2 regions of the Achromobacter sp. FW305-C-28 genome follow, and region 2 is predicted to be linked to the other one. Evidence: riboswitches for the same ligand, from Rfam matches in the RefSeq annotation. Region 2 holds a riboswitch; the other holds the start of a gene.
The links. A riboswitch is a leader RNA that binds a small molecule or an ion and turns the genes downstream of it on or off. The one in region 2 is predicted to bind glycine.
Positions count from the first base shown of each region.

Region 1: another riboswitch for glycine. It lies ahead of gcvT (glycine cleavage system aminomethyltransferase GcvT); the one in region 2 lies ahead of AC3WMR_RS12230 (D-amino acid dehydrogenase).

Region 1 is NZ_JBYSYL010000010.1:54,038-61,333, reverse strand. It holds gene AC3WMR_RS22565 (arginine/lysine/ornithine decarboxylase) at 1-1,290, shown strand, start outside; gene AC3WMR_RS22560 (BaiN/RdsA family NAD(P)/FAD-dependent oxidoreductase) at 1,309-2,511, shown strand; gene AC3WMR_RS22555 (superoxide dismutase) at 2,755-3,369, shown strand; gene AC3WMR_RS22550 (ZIP family metal transporter) at 3,397-4,290, shown strand; glycine riboswitch at 4,390-4,484, shown strand; glycine riboswitch at 4,517-4,639, shown strand; gene gcvT (glycine cleavage system aminomethyltransferase GcvT) at 4,727-5,827, shown strand; gene gcvH (glycine cleavage system protein GcvH) at 5,923-6,300, shown strand; gene gcvP (aminomethyl-transferring glycine dehydrogenase) at 6,398-7,296, shown strand, end outside.
Region 2 is NZ_JBYSYL010000004.1:26,867-34,162, reverse strand. It holds gene AC3WMR_RS12245 (NAD/NADP octopine/nopaline dehydrogenase family protein) at 1-39, shown strand, start outside; gene AC3WMR_RS12240 (3-hydroxybutyryl-CoA dehydrogenase) at 42-1,040, shown strand; gene ampC (class C beta-lactamase) at 1,070-2,248, opposite strand; glycine riboswitch at 2,412-2,502, shown strand; glycine riboswitch at 2,504-2,594, shown strand; gene AC3WMR_RS12230 (D-amino acid dehydrogenase) at 2,639-3,868, shown strand; gene AC3WMR_RS12225 (sulfite exporter TauE/SafE family protein) at 3,872-4,615, opposite strand; gene AC3WMR_RS12220 (hypothetical protein) at 4,790-5,392, opposite strand; gene AC3WMR_RS12215 (alpha/beta fold hydrolase) at 5,621-6,436, shown strand; gene pdxR (MocR-like pyridoxine biosynthesis transcription factor PdxR) at 6,437-7,296, opposite strand, start outside.

The DNA of each region.
Region 1 (7,296 bases), on a different contig from region 2:
CGCATCCTGACGCTGACGCAAAGCACGTACGACGGCGTCATCTACAACGTGGAAATGATCAAAGAGCAGCTCGGCAGCTACGTCGACACGCTGCACTTCGACGAAGCCTGGCTGCCGCACGCCGCGTTCCACGAGTTCTACAAGGACATGCACGCCATCGGCCAGGACCGCCCGCGCAGCCAGGATGCGATGGTGTTCGCCACTCACTCCACGCACAAGCTGCTGGCCGGCATTTCGCAGGCCTCGCAGATCATCGTGCAGGAATCCGAGACCCGCAAACTGGACCGCAACGTCTTCAACGAGGCGTACCTGATGCACACGTCGACCTCGCCGCAGTACGCGATCATCGCGTCGTGCGACGTGGCCGCCGCCATGATGGAACCCCCGGGCGGCACCGCGCTGGTCGAGGAAAGCATCCGCGAAGCGCTGGACTTCCGCCGCGCCATGCGCAAGGTGGAATCCGAATTCGGCAAGAACGACTGGTGGTTCAAGGTCTGGGGCCCGAACCGCCTGGTGTCCGAAGGCATCGGCAATCGCGACGAGTGGGTGCTGGAAGCCAACGACCACTGGCACGGCTTCGGTGAAATGGCCGAAGGCTTCAACATGCTGGACCCGATCAAGGCCACGGTCATCACCCCGGGGCTGGACATGTCGGGCAGCTTCGGCGAAACCGGCATCCCCGCGGCGCTGGTGTCCAAGTACCTGACCGAGCACGGCGTGGTGGTCGAGAAGACCGGCCTGTATTCGTTCTTCATCCTGTTCACCATCGGCATCACCAAGGGCCGCTGGAACACGCTCTTGACCGCGCTGCAGCAGTTCAAGGACGACTACGACCGCAACCAGCCGCTGTGGCGCATCCTGCCGGACTTCTGCAAGGTGCATCGCCGCTACGAGCGCATGGGCCTGCGCGATCTGTGCCAGCAGATCCACGAAGCCTACCGCGAGCGTGACGTGGCCCGCCTGACCACCGAGATGTACCTGAGCGACATGGTGCCGGCATTGAAACCGTCCGATGCCTTCGCCCGCATGGCGCACCGCGAGGTTGAGCGCGTCGATATCGACCAGCTCGAAGGCCGCGTCACGGGCGTGCTGCTGACGCCGTACCCGCCGGGCATTCCGCTGCTGATTCCGGGCGAACGCTTCAACCGCACCATCGTCCAGTACCTGCAGTTCGCGCGCGAGTTCAACGAACGCTTCCCGGGCTTCGAAACCTACATCCACGGCCTGGCCGACGAAGTGGGTCCGGACGGCGAGAAGCGTTACTACGTCGACTGCCTGATCGAAGACTGATACGGGCAGACTGTTCCGATGTTCGATGTTGCCGTTCTCGGCGCCGGCGCCGCTGGCATGATGTGTGCAGCGGTCGCCGGCCAGCGTGGCTTGCGGGTGGTGCTGGTCGACCATGCCGAGCGCCTGGCCGAAAAGATCCGCATTTCCGGCGGCGGTCGCTGCAACTTCACCAACATCGGGGCGGGCCCGGCCAACTTCCTGTCCGACAATCCGCATTTCTGTCGCTCGGCCCTGTCGGGCTATACGCCGCAGGACTTCCTGGCGCTGCTCAAGCGCCACCATATCGCCTGGCACGAGAAGCATCGCGGGCAGCTGTTCTGTGACGATTCCAGCGAATCCATCATCGAGATGCTGCGCGCCGAATGCGACGCGGGCAGCGTGCAGTGGCGCATGGGCTGCCAGGTCGCCGAGGTGGCCCACGGCGAAGCCGGCTTTGAACTGCGCACCAGCCAGGGCCCCATCCGGGCTGCCAAGCTGGTGGTGGCCACTGGCGGCATGGCGATCCCGCAGCTGGGCGCCACCGACTTCGGCCTGAAGCTGGCGCGCCAGTTCGGCCTTAAGGTGGTCGAGCCGCGCCCCGCGCTGGTGCCGCTGACCTTCGATGCGGCCCAGTGGCAGCCCCTGGCGGAATTGTCCGGCGTGGCGCTGGAGGTCAATCTGCAGACAGGGCAGGGCAAGACCCGCGGTGAATTCCTCGAAGACCTGCTGTTCACGCACCGCGGCCTGTCGGGTCCGGCGATCCTGCAGATCTCCAGTTTCTGGAAACCGGGCGAACCCATCGTCATCGACCTGGCGCCGGGGCGCGACCTGGCCGACGAACTGCTGGCGTCCAAGTCCGGCAACCGCCAGCAATTGCACACGGTGCTGGCCGGCCTGTGGCCCAAGCGCCTGGCGGATCGCTGGCTGCACCTGGCCGAGCAGGGCGGCAAGCCTGGCCTGGCGGCGTTGCGCCTGGCCGATGCGCCCGACAAGACCCTGCGCGCCCTGGCGCAGGACATCCACCAGTGGACGCTGGTGCCCAGCGGCACCGCCGGCTACAAGAAGGCCGAAGTCATGCGCGGCGGCGTCGACACCCGCGGGCTGGACCAGAAGTCCATGCAGGCCAAGACCACCCCCGGGCTGTACTTCGTTGGCGAAGCCGTGGACGTCACCGGCTGGCTGGGCGGCTACAACTTCCAGTGGGCCTGGGCCTCGGGCGTGGCCTGCGGCAAGGCGCTCTAGGGCCGGCGCCCGCGTCGGCGGGCGGCCATTTCTCTTTCATTCTCGGACGATTTCCCGACGGCCATCTGCCACGCGGCGCCTTGGTGCGTCTGCGCCGTGCAGCCGACGGCAGCGCATAGCCCGCTTCTATGACAGCCATTGCAACGCAGCCATTGTGATATCAAATAAAAATACATATCATTTATGTTTTCGATAATCAATACGGCCCCGCATTCCGCGGCGCCGTCCTGACGGAGACATCTCATGGCCTACACCCTGCCGACCCTGCCATACGCCTATGACGCGCTCGAACCCCATATCGACGCCATGACGATGGAAATCCACTACAGCAAGCACCACCAGACCTACGTCACCAGCCTGAACGCGGCCCTGGACGGCGCGGGCATCGCCACGGACGAGCCGGTCGAAGCCCTGGTGGCCCGCCTGGACCAGTTGCCCGAGGCGATTCGCGGCGCGGTGCGCAACCACGGCGGCGGCCATGCCAACCACAGCCTGTTCTGGTCCGTCATGTCGCCGCAGGGCGGTGGTGAGCCCGAGGGCGCGCTGGCCCGCGCGATCGACGCGGAACTGGGTGGCCTGGCCGCGTTCCGCGAGGCCTTCACCAAGGCAGCGCTGACCCGCTTCGGCAGCGGTTGGGCCTGGCTGTCCGTCACCCCGGCCGGCAAGCTGGTGGTGGAAAGCAGCGCCAACCAGGACAGCCCGCTGATGCAGGGCAACACCCCGATCCTGGGCCTGGACGTCTGGGAGCACGCCTACTACCTGAAGTACCAGAATCGCCGGCCGGAATACATCGGCGCCTTCTACAATGTCGTCAATTGGCCCGAGGTGGCGCGCCGCTACGCCGCCGCCATCGGCTGATCCGGCATTGCGCGAGGGCAGCGTTCCATGAACACATTCAGCCGTCATCGCATCCGGCCCGCAGCCACCAGCGTCAGTGTATGGACGCTGGCGGTGCTGGTCGCCTGCCTGGGCCTGCATCAGTTGTGGGTCTACTTCGACGCGAACGCGCCGCATGTGGCGGACGCGCTGCTGGGCGGCATGGTCGCCGCCGGCGCCACCGCGGCGGGCACGCTGCCCATACTTTTCGCGCGCACCATTCCCCAGAAAATGCAGGACAGCATGTTCGGCTTCGGCGCCGGCGTGATGCTGGCGGCCAGTGCGTTCTCGCTGGTCGCCCCGGGCATCGCGGCAGCCGAATCGCAGGGCGCCGGCCCCTGGGGGGCCGGGCTGACCGTCGGCGCGGCCATCCTGCTGGGCGCGGCCGCGCTGCTGCTGATGGATCGGCTGCTGCCGCATGAACACTTCATCAAGGGCCGCGAGGGCATCGAGGCGCACCGGCTGCGCCGCACCTGGCTGTTCGTCTTCGCCATTACCTTGCACAACCTGCCCGAAGGCCTGGCCATCGGCGTGGGCTACGCCGGCAACGATCCGGTGCGCGGCACCGCGCTGGCCACTGGCATCGCCATCCAGGACATTCCCGAAGGGCTGGTGGTGGCCGTGGCGCTGATTGCGGCCGGCTACAAGCGCTCGTTCGCGGTGGCGCTGGGCATGTTGTCCGGGCTGGTCGAGCCCGTCGGCGCCGTGCTGGGCGCCGCCGTCGTGGGCTGGTCGGCGGCCATGTTGCCCTGGGGGCTGGGGTTCGCGGCGGGAGCCATGCTGTTCGTGATCAGCCATGAAATCATTCCCGAATCGCACCGCAAGGGGCATGAGGTCTACGCCACCTGCGGCTTGATGCTGGGTTTCGTGCTGATGATGCTGCTGGACACGGCGCTGGGCTAGGGGCCGGGAGCCGGTTGCACGCCGGGGGCGCGCGCCGCGGTTGCAGGCCGCGCGGCGCTGGGCGAAGCCGGCGTTTCGCGGTATGCTTTCGGCGCTGTCACGCATGTTGCGGGAGAGAGCGGCTGTTAACCCGGCCGCCGCCGAAGGCGCAATTCGCCCGGAATCGCTCAGGTATCCCATACCGCACATGTTTGCCCTGTCGCGGTTTTCGCCGTGCGGATGGGCAAAACAGCACTCTGGAGAGACCTGGCGCCGCTGCCCAATCAGGGACATAGCGCGCAGCCCAGGCGCCGAAGGTGCAAACCCGCCACGCGGGGCAACTCTCAGGCAAAAGGACAGAGGGGCGGAAGATTCAGCCGTTGCGCGGGGGCTCATCGCCCGTCCGCCAGCGGCATTCCGTAACCCTGGCACCGCTGCCGCTCCGGAGTACCCGCGCATGTCCGCAACCCTCAAACGCACCCCGCTGGCCGACGAACACATCGCCTCTGGCGCCCGCATGGTCGATTTCGGCGGCTGGGACATGCCCCTGGCCTACGGCTCGCAACTGGAAGAACACCACGCGGTGCGCCAGGATGCCGGCATGTTCGACGTCTCGCACATGCTCAACGCCGACGTCACCGGCCCGGATGCCTTTGCCTTCCTGCAGTACCTGGTCGCCAACGACGTGGCCAAGCTGACGGTGCCGGGCAAGGCGCTCTATACCTGCATGCTGAACCCGCAGGGCGGCGTCATCGACGACCTGATCGTCTATTTCTTCGCCGCCGACCAATGGCGCGTGGTGGTCAATGCCGGCACCGCCGACAAGGACATGGCCTGGATGCAGCGCGTCAAGCAGGCTGGCAAGTTCGACGTCACCATCACGCCGCGCCGCGACCTGGCCATGATCGCCGTGCAGGGCCCCAATGCCCGCGCCAAGGTCTGGGCTGCGCGCCCCGCCTGGCAGGCCGCCAGCGAGCCGCTGACCCCGTTCGTGGCCGCCCGCATCGGCGACGACACCCTGGTGGCCCGTACCGGCTACACCGGCGAAGACGGTTTTGAAATCGTGCTGCCTGCTACGGAGGCCGTGCAGCTGTGGCGCGACCTGGTCGCCCAGGGCGTGCGCCCGGCTGGCCTGGGCGCGCGCGACACGCTGCGCCTGGAAGCCGGCATGAACCTGTACGGCCAGGACATGGACGAACTGACCCAGCCCGGGCAAGCCGCGCTGACCTGGACGGTTTCCCTGAAAAACCCCGAGCGCCGCTTCATCGGTCGCGATGCGCTGGAACAATTCGCCACGCCCGCCGCCTTCGTCGGCCTGAAGCTGCAGGAGCGCGGCGTCATGCGCGCCCACATGGCCGTGCGCACCGCGCAGGGCACCGGCGAGCTCACCAGCGGCACCATGTCGCCCACGCTGGGCGTATCGATCGGCTTTGCCCGCCTGCCGCAAGGCGTGGCCGTGGGCGATACGGTCGAGGTCGACATCCGCGGCAAATGGGTGCCCGCCCTGGTCTGCAAACTGCCGTTTGTCCGTAACGGCAAAGCCGTCGAACACTCGTAAACTCGAAGCTTCGCGCCGCAGGCCCCCGTGACGGGCGGGCCGCCGGCGCGAGGCGCGCAACACCATTCTTCTACTCGAATCCCTCAGGAGTTCCCATGAGTCTGCCCACCGATCGCAAGTACACCCAGTCCCATGAATGGGTCAAAGCCGAAGGCGACGTGTTTGTCGTCGGCATCACCGATACCGCCCAGGACCAACTGGGCGACCTGGTCTTCGTCGGCGACGTCAAGGTCGGCGCCAAGCTGAACGCGGGCGAAACCGCCGGGGTGGTCGAGTCGGTCAAGGCCGCCTCGGACATCTACGCCCCGGTCGCCGGCGAGATCGTTGCATTCAACGACGAACTCGAAAGCAACCCCAACCTGATCAACGAATCGGCCTTCACCGCCTGGATCTTCAAGATCAAGCCGGTCAACGCCGCCGATGCCGACAAGCTGCTGGACGCTGCCGGCTACGAAGCCGTCGCCAACGGCTAAGCCTGTCCGGACGGGCGGCGGCGCCAGGCGCCGCGCCCGTCCGCAAGATGCATCACCGTTCGTCCCCCGACGACACCTGCTACCCCGAGATCCCTCCATGTCGCGCGCCCTAGACACCCACACCGACTTCATTCCCCGCCACATCGGCCCCTCCGACGCCGACCAGGCCGCCATGCTCGCCGTGATCGGCAGCGCCAGCCTGGACGCCCTGATCGAAGAAGTCGTGCCGCCCAAGATCCGCAGCCAGGCCCCGCTGGCGCTGCCGCCCTCGCGCAGCGAAGCCGACGTGCTGGCCGAACTGAAGCAGATCGCCGGCCGCAACAAGGTCTTTCGCAACTACATCGGCCAGGGTTACTACGGCACGCAGACCCCCAACGTGGTCCTGCGCAACATTCTCGAGAATCCCGCCTGGTACACGGCCTACACGCCCTACCAGCCCGAGATCTCGCAGGGCCGCCTCGAGGCCCTGCTGAACTACCAGACCATGGTCGCCGACCTGACCGGGCTGGACATCTCCAACGCCTCGCTGCTGGACGAAAGCACCGCCGCCGCCGAAGCCATGACGCTGGCCCGCCGCGGCGCCAAGTCGCAGAGCCCGGTGTTCTTCATCTCGCGCCACGTGCATCCCCAGACCATCGAAGTCGTGCGCACGCGCGCCGAAGGCCTGGACATCGAAATCGCCATTGGCGACGAAGCCGAGGGCCTGCCGGAGTGCTTCGGCGTGCTGCTGCAATACCCGCACAGCACCGGTTCGGTGTCGGACTATCGCAAGCTGGCTGACGCCGCCCACGCCCAAGGCGCCGTGGTGGCCGTTGCCACCGACCTGCTGGCCCTGGCGCTGTTGGCCGCGCCCGGTGAGTGGGGCGCCGACATCGCCGTCGGTTCGGCCCAGCGCTTTGGCGTGCCGTTCGGCTTTGGCGGCCCGCACGCCGGCTTCATGGCCTGCAAGGACGCCTTCAAGCGCAACATGGCCGGCCGCCTGGTCGGCGTGTCCAA
Region 2 (7,296 bases):
CGCAGCGCCATGGCCGCGTTGCTGGCGCAAGGGGCCTGACCATGGACAAGACCTTGTGCGTGGTCGGCGCCGGCCGCATGGGCATCGGCATCACGCTGTCGTACATCCATGCCGGGCTGCCCGTCACCCTGATCGACATCAAGCCGCGCGAACGCGGCGAACAGGCCGAATATTTCGCGCGGGTGCTGGGCGACCTGCGGCGCGAACTGGTCACGCTGACGCGGCTGGGCCTGCTGGACGCGGCACAGGCCGACATTGCGCTGGGCCGCGTGCGCCTGACCACCCGCGACGACGCCCGCGTGGACCTGGCCCACGCCCGGGTCGTGTTCGAAGCCGTGCCCGAACGCCTGGACGTCAAGCGCGACACCTTCGCCTGGCTGGGGCGGGCCTGCGCGCCGGACAGCGTCATCGCGTCCACCACGTCCACCTTCCTGGTGACCGAACTAGCCGCGTTGGTGCACACGCCTGCCCGCTTCCTGAATGCGCATTGGCTCAACCCGGCGTATCTCATTCCGCTGGTGGAAGTGAGCCGCGGCCCGCAGACGGCGGACGCCGCGTTGCAGGACCTGCTGGCGGTGCTGCGGCTGGCCGGCAAGACGCCCGTGCAATGCGCGCCGGCGGCCGGCTACATCGTACCGCGCATCCAGGCCCTGGCCATGAACGAGGCGGCCCGCATGGTCGAGGAAGGCGTGGCCAGCGCCGAAGACATCGATACCGCCGTGCGGCTGGGCTTCGGCCTGCGCTTCTCGGTGTTGGGCCTGCTGGAATTCATCGACTGGGGCGGCGGCGACATCCTGCATTACGCGTCCCGCTATCTGGCCGATGCCATCGACCCACGCTTTGCCGCGCCGGACATCATCGCGCGCAACATGGAAGCCGGCCGCAACGGCCTGCGCGAAGGCCAGGGCTTCTACGACTACGCCGGCATGGACGTGGACGCCTACAAGCTGCGGCGGCTGGGGGAGCTGTGCGACCGGTTGCGCATCATGGGCATGCTGCCGCGTCATGACGGGGCTCGGGAAATGGGCGACGTGCGGTAAAGGGGCGCTGCCCCGCTGCCTGCCCGCTGTCAACGATCCAGCATCTCCAGCACCCGCAATGCCAGCCGCACGCGCGCCTCGTTGGGATAGTTGCGGTTGGCCAGGATCACGATGCCCTCTTTGCGCGACGGCACGAAGGCCACGTAGGCGCCAAAGCCGTTGGTGGCGCCGGTCTTGTTGATCCACGTCGCGGGCTGCGGCGCGCTCGGCGGCTGCAAGGCCTGCACCGGCAAGGTCTCGAAGGCCACCTTGGCAGAATTGCCGGCCACCAGGTCATCCACCGACACCGGATAACGGTACTGCTCCCAGATCAGGTCCTGCGTCATCGCGCCCAATTGGTAGTAGCCCGTGTGCGTGGCCGCGATCGCGCGCTGGATGGCGGCCTCCACGGGCGCCACGCCCAGGTTCACCTCGACAAAGCGGATCATGTCGCGGGCGGTCGATTTCACGCCATAGGCCTCGTCCGCCAGCACGCCCGGATTCACCCGCACCGGCGCGTTCTGCTTGTTGTAGCCCCAGGCGTAGTCCGGCATTTTTTCAGGCGGTACGTTCACATAGGTGCTGCGCAGGCCCAACTTGGGCAACAGGCCCTGCTCCAGCGCCGCCACGTAGGGCTGGCCCAGGCTGCGCGCGGCCGCGACGCCCAGCATGCCGATGCTGGGGTTGGCATAGGTGCGGTGCGTGCCGGGCGCATATTGCGGCGTCCAGGCCTTCAAGTAGGCCATCAGCTGGGCCGTGTCCTGCACGGCGTCCGGCACCTGCAAGGGAAAACCGCCCGCCGTGTGCGTGGCCAGGTTGACCAGCGTGGTCTTGGCGAACGCGCTGCCTTGCAGTTCGGGCACGTACTTGGCGGGGGTGTCGCCCAACGACAGTTTGCCCGTGGCCTCTGCATAACCCGCCAGCGTCACGGTGAAAGTCTTGCTGATCGAGCCCAGCTCGAACAGCGTGTCGGGCGATACCGGCTTGCGCGGTGCGCGCGAGGCATCGCCGTAGTTGAAAAAGCGCTGCTCGCCGTTGCGGGTGACGGCGATCGCCATGCCGGGGATGTCGTACTGGCGCATGACCTCGGCGACGGCGGCGTTGATCGCCTCATCAGTAGCCTGCGGCGGCACCGCAGCGACGGGTGCGCGGGGCGCGGACGACGCTGGCGCTGGCTGCCCCGCCGCCAGGGCGGGCCCGGCGCCTGCGGCCAGGGCCAGGAACCACATCGAAGTACGGAATCTTTCCCTCAGGCGCATGCCATTCTTCCTATCGCGTCACACCGGCTGGCGCCGGCCGAATGGCGCCCAGTGTAGGACGAAATTGGCACATCCTAGTACTAACCCTAAGTCTCGCCCGGCCGAAAATTTGGCTATCCTGCTTCGGTCGATTCAAAACCCCGCAGAAGAGACTCGCCCCCGTGGCGGGCGCCGACGGAGCAACCGCCCCGGAAACTCTCAGGCAACAGGACTGCGCGGTGTAGACAATCTGGAGAGAGGCGCCAAGCGCGCCCACCGAAGGGGATCCCGCGGCGCACACCGCCCGGGTGAAGCTCTCAGGTACCAAGACAGATGGGGTGCTGCTGCCGGTTGGCCGCAGCCACGCTATCTGGAGCCACCATGCCCCGCATCGCCATCATCGGCGCCGGTATCACCGGCGTCACGTCTGCGTACGCCTTGAGCAAACTGGGTTACGACGTCACGGTCTACGACCGCCAGCGCTATCCCGCCATGGAAACGTCCTATGCCAACGGCGGCCAGCTGTCCGCCAGCAACGCCGAAGTCTGGAACAGCGCCGCCACCGTCATGAAGGGCCTGCGCTGGCTGGGCCGCCGCAATGCGCCGCTGCTGCTCAACCCGCGCTTCTCCTGGCACAAGTATTCGTGGCTGGCCCAGTTCATGGGGCAGATCCGCAATTACCGCCAGAACACCATCGCCACCACCCGGCTGGCCATCGAGGCGCGCCAGCACCTGTACGCCATGGCCGAGGAAGAAGGCATCGACTTCGACCTGGAACGGCGCGGCATCCTGCACATCTACCACGACGCCGCCAGCTTCGAGACCGCACGCCGCGCCAACGCGCTGCTGCGCGAAGGCGGACTGGAACGCCACGCGGTCACGCCCGACGAAGCACGCGCCATCGAACCCGCGCTGCAAACGGCGTGCCATGGCGGCTTCTACACGCCGTCCGACGCCACCGGCGACATCCACAAATTCACCAGCGGCCTGGCCCGTGCCTGCGAGCGCCGCGGCGTGCGCTTCGAGCAGGACGCCGACATCCGCGCCATCAGCCGCGACGGCCTGCCCTACGTGCTGGACATTGCCCGCGAAGGCGGCACGCAACACGAACAGCACGAGGCCAGCGCCATCGTCATCTGCGCGGGGGCCGCCAGCCGCCAGTTCGCGCGCCGGCTGGGCGACTCGTTGAACATCTACCCGGTCAAGGGCTATTCCATCAGCGTGCACCTGGACGAGCCCGACAGCCGCGCCGCCGCCCCCACCGTCAGCCTGCTCGACGAGGCCGCCAAGATCGTCACCAGCCGCCTGGGCGACCGCTTCCGCGTGGCCGGCACGGCGGAATTCAACGGCTTCAACATGGACATCCGCGCCGAACGCATCCAGCCGCTGGTGGACTGGACCCGCAAGCACTTCCCCGGCGTACGCACGTCACGCGTGGTGCCCTGGTGCGGCCTGCGCCCCATGACGCCCAACATGATGCCGCGCGTCGGCCCGGGCAAGCGGCCCGGCGTGTTCTACAACACCGGGCATGGGCATCTGGGGTGGACCTTGTCGGCAGCAACGGCGCAGATGCTGGCGGCGAGTGTGCGGGACGGGGTCGCGCTGGCGTAGCGCCTACCGCGCCAGCAACTGCGGCACCGACGACGCCAGCAAGGTCAGCCCTGAACACGTCAGCAGCCCCAGCACCGTGCGCCGGAACGTCACCTCGGAAATGCCGATGTACAGGCGGGTGCCCAGCAGCGTGGGGATCAGCATCGCCGGCGCCACCACGGCGAACATGGGTGCCATGTCGCGGGTGACGATGCCGGTGGCCAGGTAGGTGGCCATCGTCACCGACAGCATGGCCAGGTTGAAGTTCTGGATCACGGCGCGCTGCGTGTCCTTGTTGAAGCCGCGCAGCGTGCACCACAGCGTGGGCACGCTGCCCGCGAAACCGCCGATGCCGCCCAGCACGCCGCCGACCAGACCCACGGCGCCATCGCCCAGGCGGTTGCCGCCGATGCGCGGCAGCCGCTGCGACATCAGCATGACCGGGCACCACAAGGCCAGCAAGGCGCCCAGCACCGCCTTGAACCAGTCCATGTCCAGGTGCGGCAGCACCAGCACGCCCAGCGGAATGCCGGCCAGGCCGCCGATCAGGAAAGGCCACAGCAGTTGCCAGTCAAAGCCCCGGCGCACCGAGAACACGGCCAGCAGTTGCCCGGTCAAGGCGCCGAAGACGGCCAGCGCGGCGGCCAGACGCGGGTCCAGCACCCAGGCCCAGAACGACATGGCCACCATGCCGAACGCGAAGCCCGACAGCCCCTGCACGAAGCCCGCCACCGCCGCGCCAAGCGCCACTACCCATACCGCATCCATCCCTGCTGTCTCCTTGATTCCGGGGCCGGTTGCGGCCTCTTGCTGTCATGACCGGGGATTCTAGGCAGGTACGGCGCGCAAGGTTATTTGAAGTGCTGATGAGGGAATAGGTTTTCGATAATGGCGCGCCGAAGCGTTGCGCGCGCGGTCGAACCCGGCACGCAAGCGTTCAGGCTAGCCTTGCAGAACCTCGTAGAACCTTTCGGCCTCGCCCCGGTCGCCCAGCACGGGGGTCAGTCGGTCGAGCACGGCGTCGCGGTAGGAAGGTTTGATCTCCCAGTCGTCGTTGCGCAGGTCTTCGTCCGCGTCCAGGTAGACCTCGCCCACGGCGGCCAGGGCGGCGGCCAGCGTCCAGAGGTCCGGCGCGATGTCGTCGGGTTCCCATTTGCCGGTGCCGTGCATCGCATACAGGATGCGGCCGCTACCCGTGTCCAGGATGAAGGGATCGGCGTTCAGGTCGGCGATGACCAGCCAGTTGTCCTGCCAGGCCGGCACCCGCTGGCCGTTGGAGGCATCCCAGCGGTAGCCGGCCTGCAGATCCCACAGGCGGCTGAGCGCGGGGAAACACACATTGGTTTCCGACAGCGTGATGCCGACCGGGCCGATGTGCGCGTGGTACGTCTGTCCCAACGGACCGATGCGGGCATAGAAATCGGCCAGCGCGTCGGGCAGCGGGATTTCGCCGCGCCATTCGTCGCGGCCTTGCGGGCGCAGTTCGCCGAAGCGGGCAAAGCGGTCCCGCAAGACGTCCACTGGGTAAGGGTCGAGCTGGGGCATGGAAAATTCCTGTGTCGCACGTGCCGTGTTGTAAGTGATCACGGCGCCGTTATTTTGCTACAACGCGCGGGTTGCGCCGGGCTACCCACGGCGCGCGCGTCAGGATTATTCCAGGCATTGGATTTTCGCCCGCCAACCCGATATGATGATGCTTCTTTCAAGACGCCCTCCCGGTCCGCCGGGAGGGCGTTTCTTTTGGCTTTTTCCAACCCAGAAGGAACCCTTGAAATGACCCATCCCCCCTCCTCCCATCCGAACGCCGGCAACGATGCCGCCGCGGCCAGCCTGTTGGGCTTTGTCCGCCACGGCCACGGCCCGGAACCTGTGCTGGTGCTGCACGACTGGCTGGGCGACCATGGCAACTACGCCGCGATGACGCCCTATCTGGACGGCGACGCCTGCACCTATGTGTTCGCGGACCTGCGCGGCTATGGCCTGTCGCGCCCCCTGACGGGCGCCTGCACGGTCGATGAGATCGCCGCCGATTGCCTGGCGCTGGCCGACCACCTGGGCTGGCCGCGCTTTAACGTGCTGGGACATTCGATGACGGGCATGGTCACGCAGCGCCTGGCGGCGAATGCGCCTGACCGCATCAAGCGGGCGATTGCCGTGTGCCCGGTGTCGGCTGCGGGCAATCGACTGGGCCCGGACGCGTATGCGTTCTTTGCCAGCACGGCGCACGACGACGAGGCCTTTTGCCGCCTGATGCAATACGTGACCGGTGGCCTGGGCCGCGGCTGGGCGCAGGCCAAGCTGCGGCGGCATCGCGCGTCGGTGGCCCCCGCTTGCCGCATTCCCTACCTGGACATGCTGGTCCACACGGATTTCGTAGACGAGGTGCGCGGGCTGACGACGCCGTACCTGGTGATCGTGGGCGACAAGGACCCGGGGCTGGACGAAGTCGCCATGCGGCAGACGTTCCTGGCGTGGCATCCGAACGCCCAACTGCGGGTGATGCCGAACTGCGGCCATTACCCGATGCAGGAATGCCCGCCGGCGTTTGCGACACTGATCGAGGCGTTCCTGGCGGACAAAGCCGTTTGATCAGGCATCGGCCCCGCGCAGCAGCGCCCCCACCTGTTCCAGTTCGGCCTCGCTGCGCGCGCTGTAGCCGATGACCACGCCGGGCGGCATCGTCACGCGCAGGCAGAAGTCGGCCACCGACTGGATGCCGATGCCGCGTGCCTGTGCACGGCGCAGCAGGTCCGCCAGGTCCATGCCGGGCGGCAGCCACCACACCAGGTGAAAGCCCGCCTGCTCGCCGCTGACGCGCAGCGGCGACGGGCCTGCGGCCTGTTGCAGCAGCCGCAGCAGCAGGTCGCGCCGGGCCGCGTAGACGGGCCGCGCGCGGCGCACGTGGCGGGCGAAACTGCCGTCTTCCAGGAAGTTGGCCAGCGTCATCTGTTCGATGATGCTGTTGGACCGCCCCGTGGTGTGGCGCGTCCGCGTGAACGCCGCCACCAGCGGCCGCGGCAGCACCGCATAGCCGATGCGCAGCGCGTTGAACAGGGTCTTGTTGAAGCTGCCGCAGTGGATCACGCGGTCCGCGCTGTCCAGGCTTTTCAGGGCGGCCAGCGGCGCGCTGTCGTAGTTGAATTCGCTGTCGTAGTCGTCTTCCAGGATCCAGCTGCCGGTCTGCGCGGCCCAATCCAGCAGTTCCAGGCGGCGCGACACGGGCATGGTGACGCCGGTGGGCGACTGATGCGCGGGCGTGACGTGCACCAGCTTGACGCCGCGCTGGCGGCGGGCGCTGGCCACCGAAAAACCGTGCTCGTCGATGGCGATGGGCGTGATGCGGCGCGTGTACTGGCTGAACAGCGGCACGGCGTTGAGGTAGCCGGGGTCTTCCACCAGCACCTTGTCGCCCGGCGACAAGAGCACGCGGGCGCTCAGATCGATGCCGT